DNA from 2 places in the Rhizobium sp. WYJ-E13 genome. Region 2 is predicted to be linked to the other one. Evidence: riboswitches for the same ligand, from Rfam matches in the RefSeq annotation. Region 2 holds a riboswitch; the other holds the start of a gene.
What was found. Region 2 has a riboswitch for fluoride ahead of KQ933_RS33365 (hypothetical protein). Riboswitches for the same ligand answer to the same signal wherever they lie in the genome.
Positions count from the first base shown of each region.

Region 1: it holds a riboswitch for fluoride, as region 2 does, so the genes downstream of both, crcB (fluoride efflux transporter CrcB) here and KQ933_RS33365 (hypothetical protein) in region 2, are expected to answer to the same signal.

Region 1 is NZ_CP076853.1:2,134,284-2,138,492, forward strand. Features, by position in the region: gene KQ933_RS10770 (SDR family oxidoreductase) at 1-643, opposite strand, end outside; gene KQ933_RS10775 (hypothetical protein) at 907-1,590, shown strand; gene crcB (fluoride efflux transporter CrcB) at 1,871-2,302, opposite strand; fluoride riboswitch at 2,380-2,441, opposite strand; gene KQ933_RS10785 (hypothetical protein) at 2,559-2,729, opposite strand; gene KQ933_RS10790 (cold-shock protein) at 2,852-3,061, opposite strand; gene KQ933_RS10795 (hypothetical protein) at 3,368-3,694, shown strand; gene KQ933_RS10800 (BON domain-containing protein) at 3,694-3,969, shown strand; gene KQ933_RS10805 (hypothetical protein) at 3,980-4,209, shown strand, end outside.
Region 2 is NZ_CP076853.1:1,473,531-1,477,739, forward strand. Features, by position in the region: gene KQ933_RS07395 (DEAD/DEAH box helicase) at 1-921, opposite strand, end outside; gene KQ933_RS33360 (adenylate/guanylate cyclase domain-containing protein) at 1,021-2,082, opposite strand; fluoride riboswitch at 2,086-2,169, shown strand; gene KQ933_RS33365 (hypothetical protein) at 2,485-2,892, shown strand; gene KQ933_RS07405 (FecR domain-containing protein) at 2,886-3,404, opposite strand; gene KQ933_RS07410 (citrate synthase family protein) at 3,531-4,209, opposite strand, start outside.

The sequences.
Region 1 (4,209 bases), 660 kb from region 2:
TCCGCTTCATCGGATGCAGGCCCGAGATATAATCGAGGAATTCGGGGTTATTCTCCCCGCCGGCAGGCGTGATGGTGCCGCCGGGAAGCAAGCTGTTGATCCGGATGCCATCGGCCGCGTAATCGGCGGCGACCGATTGCACGAGGCCGATCAGGCCCGCCTTGGAAGCTGCATAGGCCCCCATGCCCGGCAAGCCGCCATTGCTGTATCCGACGAAGGACGAGGTGAAGACGATCGAGCCGCTGCGCTGCGCTTTCATGACCGGCAGCTGCGCCTTCAGCGCAAAGAAGGCGCTCGTCAGGTTCGTGGAAGTCACCGCCTCCCAATTGGCCACGCTCATCTCCGAAAACGCCCCCATCTCGCCGACTATGCCGGCATTGTTGAAAGCGCCGTCGAGCCGGCCGAAAGCATCGAGCGCCCGGTCGACCAGCGCCTTCGCGTAGGTCTCGTCGCGCACATCACCGGCGAGAGACACGGCCGTGCCGCCGCTTTCATTGATCTCGGAAACCAGCGCCGAGAGGTTCTGTGCCCGCCGCGCGCCGAGCACGAGTTTCGCGCCCCTCCCCGCAAACAGCCGGGCGGCGGCCGCTCCGATGCCGCTGCTCGCGCCGGAAATGATGATGATCTTGCCGTCCAGTTCCATATCCAAACCTCCTGTTTTGATGGTCATGGAGGGGTAGGAAATATGAGAAGCGGCAGCCACCCGATTCCGGATCGGCGGCCTGCCAGCCGACACTGAAACCCGTTAACCATCTCCCGCTCTCTAAGACCATAGTCCGGCGGATGCCGGACCTCGGTCCGATGCACGCCCCGCGTTTCGCGCCTAACATCGCCTTCATTCGATAGCGGCCATCCCGAGTCGGCTATCTCACGATTTTTGATGAATTATCCTGCGAGGAGATCCGGATGCGTATCGCAACTCTTGCGTCCATAGCCGCACTTTCGATGATCATGGCGTCCAGCCCGCTGACGATCACCGGCGCCGATATTGCCGCCATGGCAAAAGGCGGTGGAAACGGTGGCGGCAACGGCGGCGGTAATGGCGGAGGCAACGGCGGCGGTGGCGGCAGCAGCAATGGCGGCGGCAACGGTGGCGGACAAAGCGGCAGTCACGAATACCGCGGCCACCAGTCCGGCACTTCCCGGATGGGCATTTCATCGCACGACGGTTCTAAATCCGCGAAGGGCAAATCCGGCGAGGCGAAGACGAAATCGCTCACTGCGAAAAACGCCGCAGCCGATATCAAGCAAAAGAACCTCGCCTCCGAGCTAAAGGGCCTGAACTCTCTCAACCGCAGCTACAAGGCCTATATGCACACGTCCGATCCGAAGATGACCGCGATCGCCGCCTATGCGATGGCCTATGCCCAGTTTGAACTCGATAACGGCATCGAGCCTTCAGTCGACGACCCGGTCCTCGGCGACGCGGCATTGGAGGATGCGCTGGCTTCCGCAACGCGCAGCGGCGAAGTGAGCCCAGAGGTCCTCGCCGAGGCCAAGACCATCCTCGGCGTTGGAGAAGCCGACGGCAAAATCGATCAGATCCGTGATTCCCTGTCCTACTCCGCCCCGACCTCGACAGGGAATTAACGGCTCCTCGATCCGCCGGGCACCATGCCCGGCGGATCGATTGCGCTTGTCATGGGCTTTCCCATTGGCAGGATAGTTTCTTCCCCCTGCAGCTGCACCCGCTTCCCGCGACATCCCCAGCCGACCTGCAACAGGCTTCGAGCCGAGACCGAAAAAACCCGCGAAAGACCTCTTGGGCCGGACCCAGCGTCATAGTTTCGAAAGGGTTCCGAGACAGCGCGGGAGGCGTGATGGACGCCAAGGAACGGGAACTGGCTGACGGCGCCGCAATGGGCTCTTCTTACGCCTGCTCCTCGATCGTCACTTGCGCCACATCAGGCGCGCCGCTGTTGATCCGCGTCGCGATGAAATGGCCGACAGCCACCGCCGCGATGCAGAGCACGACGGACGCCGCAACATTGATGCAGGCCCGCACCACGGCACCTGATCGCAGCAGATCGAGCGTCTGCAGGCTGAAGGAGGAGAAGGTCGTATAGCCGCCACAGAAGCCGACGATCACGAAAAGGCGCATGGTATCGGAGACCGGGAAGCGACCGTTGGCGAGCGTCAGCGCGCTGAAAAAGCCGATCACCAGCGAGCCTGTAATATTGATGATGATCGTGCCCCAGGGCAGACCACGGCTGATCGGCATGGCGAGGACAGAGACGGCGTAGCGGGCGAAAGTGCCCAAGGCGCCGCCGGCCATGACGATGAGACAGGTATAAAACGACATGCTCGCTCCAAAAATCTCGGACGGGCAATAAAAAACCCGCCTTGCAGCGGGCTCCGGACAGATTCCCACCGCGGTTGAACACGGTAGGAGTCATCAGCCTTTACGGCGGTTTCGGGGGTACTCCATCCCCATCGAGGTCGATATATAGCGCGGGCTGCGGTGGAATGGCAAGGGGTGAGAGATGGATGATCTCACCCCGACAGACACCCATGAAAACGCTCGGTCTCCTGGTACGGCCGGCTCGCCCGCCAGACTGTTATTTCCCGCGCGGCGGCCTGCGGGTTTTATCGCTCTTGTCCTTGGCGGAAGATGTCTTTGCATCGAAGGCCTGACCGAAATTGGTGCCTCCCAGGTGCCCGCCGCCGCTGGTGTTGGCCACCTGGCGCGCGGCACGTCTAAGAAGCGCTGCAGCATTCGTCTTCGTCATTGTTGTTCTCCTGAACAAACCGGCTTGAAAACAAAAAGGCCGGGACTGGCCCGACCTTTCCAAGGTTCGCATATCCGCAGTGCCAGTACATCCGTGGTCAAAGCGGGGTGCGAGCCGATTGATTATGCAGAACCGAGGTTCTGCGCCGCGTTCTTGCCGCTGCGGCTGTCGCGGACCAACTCGAAAGTCACCGACTGGCCTTCGCGCAGCGCAGACATGCCGGACTGCTCGACAGCCGAAATGTGAACGAACACATCCGGCGAGCCGTCGGTCGGCGAGATGAAGCCAAAGCCCTTGGCCGTGTTGAAGAATTTGACGATACCAGTATTCATGCACCATTTCCTTTCAATCGCAAAGAATTACCAAGCCCGCTGTGTGCAGGCGATAAATGGTCGAGCTTGAGAGGAAAGATTAGCCAATGCGCATCTTGCGCAGAAACGAAGCTGACGAAGCAAATTCGATAAGCTGAACATAGGGAGCATTTGTGTTCGGAACAAGGTATATTTTATTTTTATTAATTTCGCCGGCTGTTGTGGAGGCAGCAAAAAGGGCGCATCTTGATCGGGTCAGCAGCCATTTTCACGGGCGCTGTTGGTTAAGGGCATCCACACCCTGGCCCCGACCAGAAGGAGGACTGAATGTCTTCCACGATCCTGATGCATCCAATCGCGATGTCCCCAATTACGATGTCTTCGGCCGGCGAAACCGTTCTTGACAGCGACGATATGAATCTGCTGGCCCGTGTGCTCCATCGAGCCGGATATGACCAGGCTGCCGAGCCGGCGCTGTTCGTGCATGCTGCAACCCAGATCCGTTCGCTGTTCGCAAGCGGCATCCGCCATGAAACGATCCTCATGGCAGCGCTTCAGAATGCCAGCGATTATTCCGGCGTGGCCGATCCCTTCGTCAAGCGCCGCTTTGCCATCCAGGGCCTGCCGCCGGTCGGCGCCGCGCCGGCAGCATGATGCGCAAGAGAACGGATACGCCCGTAGGTGAACGGCATCTGCAGCTCGTGCATTCCAGACCGGCCAATGCGGCCGATCTGGAATCCGAAGTCTCGGCATCGCTTCACCGCGCGGGCGATATCGATGCGACCTATATTTTCGTATCGGCGCATGATGGCGGCGTCACCCTTGCGGGATGGGTGCCGCTCTACACCCAGATCGAGCGGGCGGCGGATGTGGCGTGGGGCGTCGGTGGCGTGAGGCACGTTTTAAACGAGCTGTCCTGTTCGCTCTGAAGGGAAACACATGCCGGTACCCTTCGAATCCATGCCGCAGGAAGAACGCCTCGCCATCATCGAGCTGCTGGTCGCCCATCTTGCCACGGCCTCATCCGACGCGGCGGCTGCCGGCAACGCCTCGCTGCACGCCGAAATCGGCAAGGTTTCGGGACGGCTGAAGACCTGCCGCGAGCAGATCTCCGCCAGCGACCCGGCATCCGCCAGGCCCGTCGTCTCCGCAGCGCTGCGCCTGCTGTC
Region 2 (4,209 bases):
GCCGCGGGCTGCAACGTCGGTCGCGATGCAGACGCGCGCACGTCCGTCGCGCATCGCCTGCAGCGCATGGCTGCGCTCGTTCTGCGTCAGTTCGCCGGAGAGAGCGACGACATTGAAATTGCGGTTGTGGAACCGGGCCGTCAGGTGATTGACGGCCGCGCGCGTCGAACAAAAGACGATCGCATTGCGCGCCTCGTAGTAGCGCAGCACGTTTATAATAGCGTTTTCGCGGTCAGCAGGTGAAACGACGAGCGCGCGATATTCAATATCGATATGTTGCTTTTCTTCCGCCTGCGTGCTGATGCGCACCGCATTGCGCTGATAGCTCTTCGCGAGCTTGGCGATGGCAGCAGGCACGGTCGCGGAGAACATCAGCGTGCGGCGCTCGTCCGGTGCCGATTCAAGGATGAATTCCAGATCTTCGCGGAAGCCGAGATCGAGCATCTCGTCCGCCTCATCCAGCACCGCCGCCTTGAGTTCGCTCATATCCAGAGCGTTGCGGCGGATGTGGTCGCAGAGACGTCCCGGCGTGCCGACGACGATATGTGCGCCACGCTCCAGCGCACGACGCTCGCTACGGATATCCATGCCGCCGACACAGCTCGCGATGACGGCGCCTGTCATTTCGTAAAGCCATTCCAGCTCGCGCTTCACTTGCAGCGCCAGTTCGCGCGTCGGCGCGATGACGAGGGCAACCGGAGCAGCGGCGGGGCCAAACCGCTCCGCGCTTCCAAGAAGTGTAGGGGCGAGTGCAAGCCCGAATGCGACGGTCTTGCCCGAGCCGGTCTGTGCGGAAACGAGGGCGTCCGATGTAACGAGCGCCGGATCGAGCATCGCCTTCTGGACGGGGGTGAGCTCGGTATAGCCGCGCTTCTGCAACGCCTTGGCGATCGCCGGAGAGACGCCGTTATAGTCAGTCATTTTATTCGATCTTTCGGAGCTGTCAGGCGCGTAACGCACCGTAGCCGGAATCGTCCGGCCGAAGAGTTGGGCCGTTCCTACTCGCTCCGGCTGCGAATGTCAAAGTGTCTCGCCGCGCCATGTGTAGATGGCGATGCTGCCGGAGCGCCCGCGAAGCTTCGTCTCGACCGGTCCGGTCAACCGCCCCGCCTGCGACGGAACGGCATCCGGACCGGCGGCGTCGAGCAGGCTGGCACTGAGTGCAAGCTCTGCCCCGCGGCTCGCCGCCACCTCCATGAGCCGTTGGGCGACATTAACGGTATCGCCCGTTGCGGTGATCTGCTGGCGGTCGCCGCTGCCGAGACGAGATGCGACGATCGGGCCGCAATGGGCACCGAGCTTGAAGCCTATCTTCCTGCGGCGAAGCTCCGGATGGCCTGCAAGGAAGAGGCGCGTGCGGTCGGCAAGCCTAACGGCGCAGGCTGCTGCCCGCGCCGCATCGTCGGCCGCCGGTTCCGGCAGCCCGAAGAGGATCATGGCGCCGTCGCCCATGAAGCTGGTGATCGCCCCGCCAAGCAGCCGCACTTCCTCGTCGATGAGTTCGAAGAAGCTGCTGAGGATTTCCCGCACTGCGGCCGGTCCGACGGCTTCGCTGAGACCGGTGAAACCCGAAAGGTCGATGAAGACGACGGAAGCATTCTGACGCACCGGCTCGGCCAGAAACGCCGGGTCGCGCGCCAGCCACTCGCCCAGGCCCGGCGCTTCGATGCGTTGCAGCCGCTCGGACTGATCGGCGAAGTGCCGCGCACGGCCGCGGTCGCGCCAGAGTTCTGCGGCACCGAAAATAACTGCGGGTGGGAGGGCGGCCGCAATCGGCAATGCAGCACTCAGCCAGTAGCCGTTCGCGAAGGCTGCAAGGTTGAGCATCGCCCACACAATGACCGCTAGGCTGATGATGACGAAGCCGAGGGCACTGCGGCTCCATGCGACCAGTGCGACGAGAAGAACAGGCAAGGCTATCGCAATGCCGGCATCTGCCTGCCGTGTCCTGCTGTCGCGCACCATGCCATCGCCTGCTATCAGATGCGTGATTGCCGTCGACATGACTTCGACACCCGGCAGGATGGGATCGAACGGCGTGGGGAAGACATCGCCGCCGCCGGTCACGGTCGCGCCGATCACCACTACCTTGCCGGTGATGGCATCCGCCGGCAGCTTGCCATCAAGCGCATCGGCAGCGCTGAAGGTGCTGATGCTGCCTGCGGGACCATAGAAAGTCAGCGGCAGGCGCTGGCCCGTATCCGTTGGAATGCGGCGGGCGCCGAGCCGGATGCCATCCTTTTCGATCAATGGTTCCGCACCGAGCGCAATCGAGGCGACCCGGAGTGGAAAGGCCGCATCCAGACGATCGGCGGCGCGAGAAAACAGCGGAACGAATCGCGGCACGCCGCTCTGGTCCGTCGCCACATTGACGATGCCAAGCGTTGCAGCCTCTGCGAAGCGTGGCTGCGGCAGCAGAAGCTGCTGCGCTTCGGGGACCGCGGCAAGCGGATCTTCCGCGTTTCTCGTCACCGCCTGGAGACTTTGCGGAAAGGTCGCAGCACCGGCGATGATGCTCGGCGTTGCCTTGAGGGCCGTTTCAAGCGCGGCATCGCCCTCCTGCGTACCGGGATCGACAAGCAGGATATCGAGCGCCAGTGCCCTCGGCTTCAATGCTCCGATGGACGTCACGAGCTGCGCAAGCATCTCCCGCTTGAGCGGATAGCCATGCGCTGCGGCTGTACGGTCATCGATTGCGATAATGGAAACGAGACCGGGCGGAGGCCGGACGCCAACGATCGTGCTGCGCAGATCGGCAAGCGTGGCCTCCATCCGCTCCATGAGGCCGGAGTCCGACTGCAGATGAAAATAGCCGAGTACCGCGCCCCACAGACCGGCGAGCAGCAGCGCGAACACGGTCTGGAGGCGATGGTTCATGAGACGACTTATTGACCGAGGCGTGAAAGAAGGGCCGCGACGCGCGGCGCCGGCCACGTGCGGACGGTGAGCGTGGCGGTTCCGCGCGTGACATCCACACCTTCACCCGGTCCAAGTGTGACCGCCGGCCCGGCCGGACGGCGCACGCCGACACGGCCGCGTGTAACCAGCACGGAGGTGGTGCCGTCTTTGACATCAACGGCCCATTGCGTACCGCGGACGGCCGCGATCGCCTGAGGCGTCACGACCTGGAAGCCGCCACGGTGCTGGCTGCTGTCCACGTCGATAAGGGCAGACTTGCTGCGCAGCGACAAGGAATCCGGGCTGCCGTCGCGATTGCGATCGGTGAGTCTGAAGGATGCCCCGCGTTCGGCGGTGATATTGACGCCGCCCGGACAACGGAAGATCTGGTTGCCGTTTGAAGCGCGCGAAATCGCACAGCCGGCAGACTGGGCATAAGCTGCGCCATCAGGCAGGAGGCAGATGATCAGCACAGCGGAAAACAGGCTGCGGGAGATTGCTGACATGGCTTTCATGATCCGCCCCTCGTCACTCGCCGGCACATTCGCGAACGCGCCGGTCGGCCCATACTAGCTGAATTCGTCGGTTTCCCTATGCAAAAACGTGAACCTGCGCAAGCCATTCGGAAACACTCAGCGTTCGCCCGGCGAAGGCCCTACATAGCGGGCACGCGGGCGGATCAGATGGCCGCTTTCGATCTGCTCCGTCGCATGCGCCAGCCAGCCGGCCGTGCGCGCCAGCGCAAAGATGATGATTGGTGCCTCCTCAGGCAGGTTGAAGGCTGCTGTCATGGCGGTAAGCGCGAAATCGACATTGACCTTCTCGCCCACCATTTCTTCGCCGGCCATCTGCACATCGCGAAAGACCGGCGGCACGTCGAAAGAGGAGAGCAGCACGCCCGCCCGCACATCGCCATCGGGGTAAAGCGGGTGCCCGAAGGCGACAGGCTTACCTCCCCGTAGCAGCAGGTGGCGGATCGCATGCTCCGCCCCAGCGCCGGATGCTGCCTTGGCAAGGGCATCGACGCTTCGCCATGCCGAACCATGCAATGGTCCTGTCAGCGTTGCGAGACCCGAGAGCACTGCGGCAGAAAGTGCTGCCCCCGTCGAAACCGTGACGCGGACGGCGAAAGCAGAGGCATTGAGCTCATGATCGGCGAGCATGACAAGCGCTCGCCTGAGGCAATCGGCAGCCTCCGGCCTGCCCCAGCATGCAGCAAGACGGTGATGCAGCGGATGATCCGCCGATCCCGGCGCTAGCGCATCGGCGACGGTTGAAAGCACGCTGCATGCTTCCATCTGCAAGGCCGGG